DNA from 3 places in the Salinivibrio sp. PR919 genome. Region 3 is predicted to be linked to each of the others. Evidence: predicted binding sites of a transcription regulator. Region 3 holds the regulator's gene; each other region holds the start of a gene.
What was found. The regulator CRP, encoded in region 3, controls carbon source genes, mostly activating them, when cyclic AMP is high. The targets are predictions, from matches to a motif close to TGTGANNNNNNTCACA.
Positions count from the first base shown of each region.

Region 1: dinG (ATP-dependent DNA helicase DinG) is a predicted target of CRP. The motif match lies at 2,157-2,172, and genes of this name have one in related genera.
Region 2: mlc (sugar metabolism global transcriptional regulator Mlc) is a predicted target of CRP. The motif match lies at 1,071-1,086, and genes of this name have one in related genera.

Region 1 covers NZ_MUFL01000005.1:47,742-51,044, forward strand. The annotation lists gene BZG83_RS01750 (YccT family protein) at 3-650, opposite strand; gene BZG83_RS01755 (porin) at 754-1,743, opposite strand; gene dinG (ATP-dependent DNA helicase DinG) at 2,265-3,303, shown strand, end outside.
Region 2 covers NZ_MUFL01000020.1:26,427-29,729, reverse strand. The annotation lists gene queD (6-carboxytetrahydropterin synthase QueD) at 1-153, shown strand, start outside; gene queE (7-carboxy-7-deazaguanine synthase QueE) at 262-927, opposite strand; gene mlc (sugar metabolism global transcriptional regulator Mlc) at 1,192-2,406, shown strand; gene sstT (serine/threonine transporter SstT) at 2,514-3,303, opposite strand, start outside.
Region 3 covers NZ_MUFL01000021.1:14,401-17,703, reverse strand. The annotation lists gene BZG83_RS05975 (DUF1338 domain-containing protein) at 1-206, shown strand, start outside; gene BZG83_RS05970 (hypothetical protein) at 258-1,124, opposite strand; gene crp (cAMP-activated global transcriptional regulator CRP) at 1,253-1,885, opposite strand; gene BZG83_RS05960 (phosphoribulokinase) at 2,137-3,006, opposite strand; gene BZG83_RS05955 (YheU family protein) at 3,066-3,284, opposite strand.

The sequences.
Region 1 (3,303 bases), on a different contig from region 3:
CATTATTCTTGGTCGATAATCCAGCGGCGGAAAGACTTGCGTTCTTGATCGCTTGCTTTGGTATACCAAAGTTTAAGTTGTGAGAGCGCATCGCCCTTGATGGACGTTTTGCCTTCCTCATCCACTTCTACCAAGACATCATTGAGGTTTTTGCTTTCACCTTGGTCTAAAATAATACCATTGGCGCGGTTATAGTCTGCCACTAACGCTTCCATATCTGCGTAAGCAGCAAAACCGTCACCTTTAAGCTCAGTCGCGTTCAACGGCATCACCTCACCACTCTCGAACTCCGCTTGCCATTGTGGGCCTGAAGCAAAATAGCTCGACGCTTGGCTTTGTGCCGAAAGGCGGGTATCAATATCAATGGTGGCATCACGTCCATCGACATTAAAATCAAACACATAAGGGCGAGAGGTAAAAACAACATCTTTGCTGCCGCGCTTCACTTCCCCTTCATAGCGCATCACTAACTGGTGTTTGCCATCGCTTAGTTCAACACTTTGCTGAGGCGCCCAGCTGTCAAATTTCACTTCGGTGCCATCAATCACCAAAAACTCAACACCCCGTGCTGAGGTAATCGTTGCGGCCTGAGCGACACCTGATAACAGGGTGACACCCAACGCTAGTCCAGCCCATTTCAACTGCTTCATTATTCTTTTCTCACTGATTCGCCAAAACCATGAATAAAAAAGCCGCCCGAAGGCGGCTTTTTAGAACGAATACTACATGCTGTAGTGGTATCGTTAAGCTCAATTAGAACTTAACTTCCATACCCGCTACGTAGCCTAGGTCAGCGTTATCTGCGTTAGTATCGCCGATTTCTGCGTATACTTTAGCGTTGCTGTGCAGAGCATATGTCACGTTAGCGTAATAACCGTTGACATTATCACCCTCTTTTGGATCTTGGCGGTCCCAGCCTGCAGCGAAGGTAGTATTGCCCATGGTGTAATCAGCAGCCAAAGAGAAATAATCAGTATCAGCGACTTCCGCACCACCTACAACTCTTTCAGCTTCGCCATTACCATAAGAAGCTGCCAAGCCTACATTTTCAATACCTGCATACTCAACTTCAAACTGATACGCTGTTACATCTGTGCTTGAAGCTGGTTTATCTGCACCAACGTCATCAGCTTTGTAGTAATAGCCACGAATATCGAAGTCAGCTACACGGTAGCCTAAACGCGCATCGATGATAGACAGTTCTGCGTTTCCATCATCATTGCCATCGCTGTCTTGACGCGTAGAAATACCACCATACACTGTGCCGTTGTCGTAGACGTATTTAGCCACTTGCGCACCGTGAGTTGCTTCAGTGCCGTCAAAAGATGAAATTGAAAGCTCATAATCTTTGGTGATACCAATATCATCACTTAGGAGATATTGACGACCGAAAGTGATTTGACCGAAGCTGTCGCTCTTGAAACCTACGAACAGTTCTTTGTTTTCAACGTTACCGTTCGTTGGGTTTTTAGTCAGAGCTTCTTCTGATTCAAACTCAAATGACATACCAGCCAGTACGCTCATTTCAGGCGACACTGCAACTTCAGTATTAACAGCAAGGTCGCCATCATCTAGGCGCCACATACCGTCTTTGTCATTACCAATTTCTTGCATGTACTGAACTTCAGCTGCACCAGATAGGTCTACTTTAACGCCGTCTGCGTCATACAGGTTGATGCTTGCAGATGCTGAGCCAGCAGCCAGCAGAGCTGGAACTGCCATTGCTAGAATAGTCTTTTTCATGGTTAATCCACTGCCTTTTCTATTTAGTCATTATGAGTTCTTTTTTGGAACTCTGTTATATGGTGGCTGTCATAATGCTGCAAAGAACAAAATGCCAATCCACTGAAACTTCGTGGGTAATCGTGCAGAACAATTAGGATTCTGTCAACTCACCCTAAACCGTACAGATCATAACTCACAAAGTTTAAAAAACAAATAGTTAGAAGATTTCGCTGAATGAAGATCACAGTAAACGGTCAGACATTAACCAATCTTGATAAAAGTTAACGACAGCACAAAACAGAATTAAAAACCAAATTAATATAAAAAATATTAATTTTTCAGAATAAAAAACTATTCAATAGCTTAAAATAGGCGCTTTCCTAATCGACAAGTAGAACAGCAAGATAGGGCAAATTGGTTCAATATAAATTCGTGATTGGGATCTCATTAATGTAAAGAAATCTTGCAGTTCGGGATCGTTTTCACGTTTTTGAGTCGTGCTATACTGCGCGCCATTCTCCCTTAAGCCGGACATATTGATGCTCAGCCCTGCCGTAAAATCAGACATCCGCGCCTGCTATCAAACCCTACAAGCGCAACTTCCCCACTTTGTTCCTAGAAAGGTACAAAACTATCTCGTGGCAGAGCTTGCAAAAACGCTAGCAGGCGATTACGACAACAAGCGCCGGCTATTTGTGGCGGAGGCGGGTACAGGTGTGGGCAAATCGATGGCCTATCTTATGGGGGCCATCCCCTTTGCGCTTAATAACAATAAAAAAGTGGTGATTTCGACCGCAACAGTGGCTTTGCAAGAGCAGTTAGCCAATAAAGATATTCCATTTTTTCGTCGCATCTGCCCAAAACCGTTTGATTTTATTCTGGCAAAAGGGCGCCAACGATATTGTTGTGCACACAAATTAAGTGCAGTGGCAGATACAGACAGCATTCAAGGCGCGCTGTTCACCCAAGAGCCCAAGCAAAACGAGCAACGGCTACTCAATGACATGTACTCGGCATTTAGCCGCGGAAAGTGGGATGGCGACCGCGATAGCTGGCCCAAGCCGATTGCCGATCACCTCTGGCAAGCCATTGCGTCAGACAAGCACACCTGCCACGCCGGATTGAACGCTCATCGTCAGTGCCCCTTCGCCAAGGCACGCGAGGCGATGGATAAAGCGGATGTTGTGGTCGTCAATCACAGCCTACTACTGGCCGATCTCGAGCTGGGTGGTGGGGTGATCTTGCCCGAGCCAGAGCAATGTCTTTATATGATTGATGAAGCCCACCATTTACCCACAGTCGCGCGCGACTTTTCTGCCGCCAATGCCAGTTTACTCGGTGCGACTGGATGGCTACAAAAGCTCAACCAAGCCGCGGTTAAGCTCGGTAATACCGCGGATATGAAGCGCGCAAGCCGCTTCGTGGATAGTTTATTAGACGCGATCCAAGTGCTGATCCCCACTTTACGCGACACCAACCAAATTATTAGTGGGTTACCCATCAATGAGGATGGCTGCTACCGTTTTGTTGATGGCGAACTGCCTGACGCCTTGGTAGAGCCCTGCCAGCAATTGAAGC
Region 2 (3,303 bases), on a different contig from region 3:
TACTATCTCAATGAGATTGAAGGGCTGGAAAACCCAACCAGCGAAGTGTTGGCGCGTTGGATATGGCAACAGGTCAAGCCAAACCTGCCTTTATTAAGCAAGGTAATGGTGAAAGAAACCTGCACCGCAGGCTGTACTTACCGCGGTGAATAAATAAAAGCCGAGTGATAACACTCGGCTTTTTGATCGATATTATTCATGTCGTGCGGTTGAACTCGCCCGCGAAGTATCGGCCGACACCCGAGTTTTTATCTATTTGCGCTAGGCAATATTTAAATATTTGTGCGTTTGTATCGACAAGCGCCAGCCGCGCGCAATACAGGTATCAATACATAGCTTGGTGGCACGAGACTTTTGACTGACCGGCTGTAGCGCAATGGTTGCCTTCGGTGAAGGTGGACAGTCGCCAAGCAGCGCATCTAACTGTGCAATGTCTTTTTCGGTACCCACAGGGTGTTTGATTTCGTTCGCGCGCGCCATCGCACTGGCTAGTACCGGTAATTTGCCGCGCATATTGATTTTAGGTGACACCGTGACCCAAGTCTGCGGGCTGGTTTTGACCTCATATGTGCCACTGGTTTCAATTTGGCACTGACACCCAACCGCTTCTAGCGCCTCGGTTAAGGGCACCAAGTCGTATAGGCAAGGCTCCCCCCCAGTAATCACAATGTGTTTAGCCTGATAGCGTTGGGTGATTTCTGTCGCAATATCTTTCGCACTCAGCCAGCACCAAGCAGGCGAGTCTTCTGACTTATCGATAATAAATATCTTGTCTTGCTGATCGTTATCATCGGTTTCCCATGTTTGCTTGGTATCGCACCAAGCGCAGCCGACAGGGCAACCTTGCAAGCGGACAAAGACGGAGGGCACGCCAGTAAATGTGCCTTCTCCCTGAATAGTTTCAAATATTTCGTTTACTCGGTACATCATGCTTTCTGGCGGTTCGATTCGACGGCGCATTATGCCAATTTATCCTCCGCAGATCTTGCTTTTTCACGATTGATTGGATTTTTACCATAGTTACTAAATCGTATGGTTTCGTGAGGCTAAACGCGATTTTCACACCTTAAAGTGATAGATATCACGCGGCGACCTTATTGTGCTTCACAATTAGTTCGCAAAGTAAAAAAATTCAATTATACGCATCATCATGAATAGGATCGCCAGATCCCAGCAGTAATAGGACAGGGCATGATTATTGGGCAGCCGGGGCATATTGATCATATCAAGCGCAAAAATGCCGGCACAGTTTACAACTTGATCGACCGCTTTGGGCCTATCTCGCGCATCGAGCTTTCCAAACGCAGCCAGCTGGCACCTGCCAGTATTACTAAAATTGTCCGTGAGCTAATGGACGCACACCTTGTCAAAGAAACACAAATTCAAGAAACCAGTATGCGTGGTCGACCCGCCGTTGGGTTGATGCTGGACAATGACGGGTGGCAATTCTTATCGATGCGTTTAGGGCGCGGTTACCTCACGATGGCTTTGCACTCGTTAAGCAGTGACATTCTGGTACAAGAACGCCATGAGTTGGCGGTGATGCCTCAAGAGGCCTTGCTAGCGACCGTTGTCGAGTACGTTAAAGCCTTCTTTTCGCGTCATCATGACGTGGTGGATCGCGTGACAAGCATCGCGGTGTCGTTGCCAGGCTTAGTGAATAGTGCGCAAGGAACGGTCATTCAAATGCCGCACTTTGAGGTTAGCCATATGCCATTGGGACCCGTCCTGCATCGAGAAACAGGATTACCGGTTTTTGTGGGTAATGATACCCGCTCGTGGGCGCTGGCTGAAAAGTTATTTGGTAACGCGAAAGAATCAGATAGCGCGGTGCTGATTGCCGTTCACAATGGCGTTGGGGCTGGGATTATCCTAGAAGGAAAAGTACTCCAAGGGCGCGTGGGGAATGTGGGTGAGCTGGGTCATATTCAAGTGAAGCCATTTGGTAAGCGATGCTTTTGTGGCAATTATGGCTGCTTAGAAACCGTGGCAAGTTTAGCCGCGGTCATTGAGCAGGTAGAAACCTTGCTCGCAGAGGGGCACCCTAGTCAATTGCGCGGTAAAACCCTCACCATTGACGCGATTTGTGATGCCGCCGTCGCCGGTGATGCGTTGGCGCAACGCGTGATTACAGAGCTTGGCCATCACCTAGGAACGGCGATCGCCATCGTGGTGAATTTATTTAATCCGGAAAAAATATTATTTGGCGGCGAGTTTAACCGGGCGAAATCGGTGCTCTATCCAGCAATCATGGAATGCTTAAAGACGCAAACCATCCCTTTATACAGCCAAAACTTAGTGCTAGAAGAAAGTTATTTCTACACGCAAGCGACCATGCCGGGCGCTGCGATGGTGAAACAAGCCATGTACGACGGCAAACTACTCATGAAGGTACTGGAAGGCTAGTAACGAGCGCATAAACGAAAAAAGCAGGTGCCAAGCACCTGCTTTTTTGTATCAAACCTGAATGGGAGCGCTATCCGCCTTTTGCCGATAAAACGCCCTTTATCGGCTTATCCGTTTTTACGCTCTTCACCCATACAGGCTGCGGCGGTAAAGACTACGTCTGTTGAGCTGTTAAGCCCCGTTTCTGCTGAATCTTGCAACACACCAATGGTAAAGCCAACACCGACCACTTCCATGGCAATTTCGTGTGGGATACCAAACAAGTTACACGCCAGTGGGATCAGCAAGAGTGAGCCGCCAGCAACGCCTGATGCACCGCACGCAGACACTGCGGCAACAATGCTAAGCAGAATTGCAGTGGCAATATCCACTTCAATCCCTAAGGTATGTACCGCGGCGAGTGTAAGAACCGTGATGGTGATTGCCGCGCCACCCATGTTGATCGTTGCCCCGAGTGGAATCGAGACAGAGTAAGTATCTTCATCAAGCTTGAGCTTACGGCACAGCTGCATATTCACAGGGATATTCGCGGCTGAGCTGCGGGTAAAGAAGGCGGTAAGGCCACTTTCACGCAGGCAGCGGAAAACCAGTGGATACGGATTTTGGCGCGTTTTATAAAACACGATCAGTGGATTAACGATCAACGCAATCGTTGCCATACTGCCAAGGAGCACACCAAGCAAATGAATGTAGCCAAGCAGCGCATCAAAACCACTTTGTGCCAAGGTGTTGGCGACAAGGCCAAAAATACCGATGGGCGCAAAACGGATCACGAAGCGCACAATCATAGACACGCCTTCAGACACGTCAGAGAAGACGCGTTTGGTCTCGCTTGATGCATGGTGTAAGGCAATGCCCAAACCAATCGCCCACGCGAGAATACCGATATAGTTGCCG
Region 3 (3,303 bases):
GGGAGGTCAAAGGGGATGCATCAGTCTTTTTGGAGCAATCCTCGACGATGGCTGATCGCGTGCCGGTGCAATTTAGCGATGCACGCCATGATATTCCGGGGGGGTTCTACGAGTTTGCGAAACGGTATCCGCTTCCGGACGGTGAACTTTATCAAGGTTTTGTCGCCGCCTCGGCTGATAAAATCTTTGAAAGTACGCATCAATAGTGGCGAGAGAAGAAAAGGAGAGCGATGCTCTCCTTTTTTGGGTGGCTGTGTTTAGCGACTTTCAATATCGAGCCAGAATTTATCGTCAATCGCCTGAGTTTCATTACTCAGATGTGGGTTGTCGACGCGAATAAAGGTGCGCTCACCAATATTGGCTTTCTCAAAGGTCTCTTTTACCAGAGGCGCATTCTCAAAAAATTCGATGAAGGATCCGTCTTGATAGGCGGCCGCAAAGGCATCATTGAGCATGGTCGCCACCTCTGGGTTTTGGGGCGATACAAACAAGAACATCGGGAAGCGATAGATCAGCATTAAGTGCGGATCGACCAACAGATTTGCATATTGAGGTCGCTCTGCCAGTTCGCTAAAAGGTTCGATAAGCGCACGCGGGAAGAGGTCTGCCCGTCCGGTATCGACGGCTTTAAAGATATTCTCAAAGCTTGAAATTTCTCGAACCCGAAATCCCGCTGACTGCAAGACCTTCACATCGGCCCAGCCTTGCCCTTGGATCATGGTCAGATTATTGAGCCCTGCTTGGTCACTGATTTGTGCAAGCTTGGGTTCGGTGGCTTGATTAGTAATGAACAAGCGATGGCCTAAGAGACCCCGAAAAACTGGATAACGGATGGGAAGTAACTCTGACTCAAGGGTACGGTCGGCCCCGAGCCAATCTACCGTCAGTCGTCCTTGTTTCAGCATTTCTACTTTACGAGACTGAGAGCCAATTTGGCCTTGAAAGGCCTGTAACGTGACAGACTCACCCGATTTTTCCGCTAAAAACTCAATCAAGTCGATAGCGTATAAATCGAGGGCAGAGCCAGCCCGTGGTTCTGGGTGGACAATGGTGATATTCGCCGCAGCAGTTGAAGAAACCGCCGCGAGTAGCAATGCAGCAAGGGTGTGACGTAAGCTTCTCATAAACGACATCCTGTTAATCAGTTGTTAGATGGGTCGTTTTTGAAGTGTAGAACTTAGGTAATGAGTTTCCAGTCAATAAAAATAAAAAACCGACGCAAAAGCGCCGGTTTTATCGCAACACGCGAGGATTAGCGTGTGCCGTAAACCACAATGGTTTTACCGTGAGCTGAGATAAGATTCTGCTCTTCCAGCATTTTAAGGATACGCCCAACCGTCTCACGCGAACAGCCAACAATTTGACCGATTTCCTGACGCGTGATCTTGATTTGCATGCCGTCAGGGTGAGTCATGGCGTCAGGTTGCTTCGCCAAGTTCAGTAGGGTTTGTGCAATGCGGCCGGTCACGTCCAGGAAGGCAAGGTCTCCCACTTTCTGGCTGGTCACTTGCAGGCGACGCGCCATCTGAGAGGAGAGACGCATCAAAATGTCTGGGTTAACTTGGATCAGCTGGCGGAATTTCTTGAATGAAATTTCTGCCACTTCGCAAGGTGATTTCGCACGTACCCATGCGGTGCGCTCTTGGTCCTCTTCGAACAGACCAAGTTCGCCGATGAAGTCACCTTGGTTAAGGTAAGACAGGATCATCTCCTTGCCTTCTTCATCTTTGATTAGTACGGCCACAGAACCTTTCACGATGTAGTACAAGGTCTCCGCCTTTTCCCCTGCATGGATCAGAGTACTTTTGGACGGGTACTTGTGAATATGACAATGTGAAAGGAACCACTCGAGTGTAGGGTCTGTTTGAGGTTTTCCTGGAACCATATAACTTATTTCCTCTGCATGTGTTGCCCGGCAACGACGTCCTGTCTTTGTCTGAATGGAAACCCATCAGTCCAATGCACAGAATACGAGGTCTTGGCGCAGGCTACAAGCTCACTGTATGTTAACAAGAGTGTATCTTTTTTCTATCTGGATTTCTTGATTTTGATCTAAGCCAACCGCCTAAAAATTCGGCAAAAATGTGGCTAAGATCACGACCTGAGAAGTAATACACGTTAAGTGCGCTACGGCGCTTAACCTATCTTGCCTTTCTCAATCAACTGTTGGATCAAGGGGCGAATAATCAGCTCCATCGCAAATCCCATTTTACCGCCGGGCACGACCAGCGTGTTGTGCCGAGACATAAAGGCGCCACTGATCATTTGCAGTAAATAAGGAAAATCGACGTTCTTCATGCCACGAAAGCGGATCACGACAAAACTTTCGTCGAGTGACGGGATCCCTTTTGCATTCAGCGGGTTAGATGTATCTACGGTTGGGACGCGTTGGAAGTTAATATGCGTGCGAGAAAACTGCGGCGTAATATAGTGCAAGTAATCGTCCATGGAACGCACAATGGAGTCCGTAACGGCCTCGCGGGAATGGCCGCGGTCGCGCGTATCGCGGACAAACTTTTGAATCCACTCCAAGTTAACGATAGGCACCATGCCGATCAGTAAATCAACATGTTGGGCGACATTGACGTCACCATCCACCACTCCGCCATGCAAGCCTTCATAAAATAATACGTCGGTATTTTCAGGCAGATCTTGCCAGGGAGTGAAGGTGCCCGGCATTTGATTATAAGGCACGGCTTCATCAAAGGTGTGTAGATAACGACGATACTTGCCGGTGCCTTGTTCGCCATATTCTTTAAAAAATTGCTCAAGGCGTGGGAAGTCGTTGGCCGTGGGGCCAAAGTAGCTAATATGACGACCTTGTTCACGTGCTTTACGGATCTCAACATCCATCTCTGGCCGCGTGAAGCGGTGAAAGCTATCGCCCTCTAACCAAGAGGCTTTGATGTTCATCATATTGAACATCTTGCGAAACGCTTCGGAGGTCGTGGTTGTGCCTGCGCCAGATGAACCGGTCACAGCGATGATTGGGTGTTTAGCCGACATGACGAGCCCTGTCATTGATCAGTCTGAATTTACACCGCAGCCCACAATGGGAGGCGGTGTTACGGTCTGAGATCGCGCTGACGACGAATATCCACTGTCTCATGCAGCTCAGAGTATACAATCACGGCATCGCCGGATTTTAATTGTTCGCGCACTTGTTCAACTTTCTCAGCAAAGCTGACTTCCTGCTCACCGTAATCTGTCCCTTCCCGCAACACAAAGTGCTCAATTAAATTGGTCAAGGTTTCGGCTGGCACAGATTGCCATGGAACCATCATACTACATCACCTTTTGCTG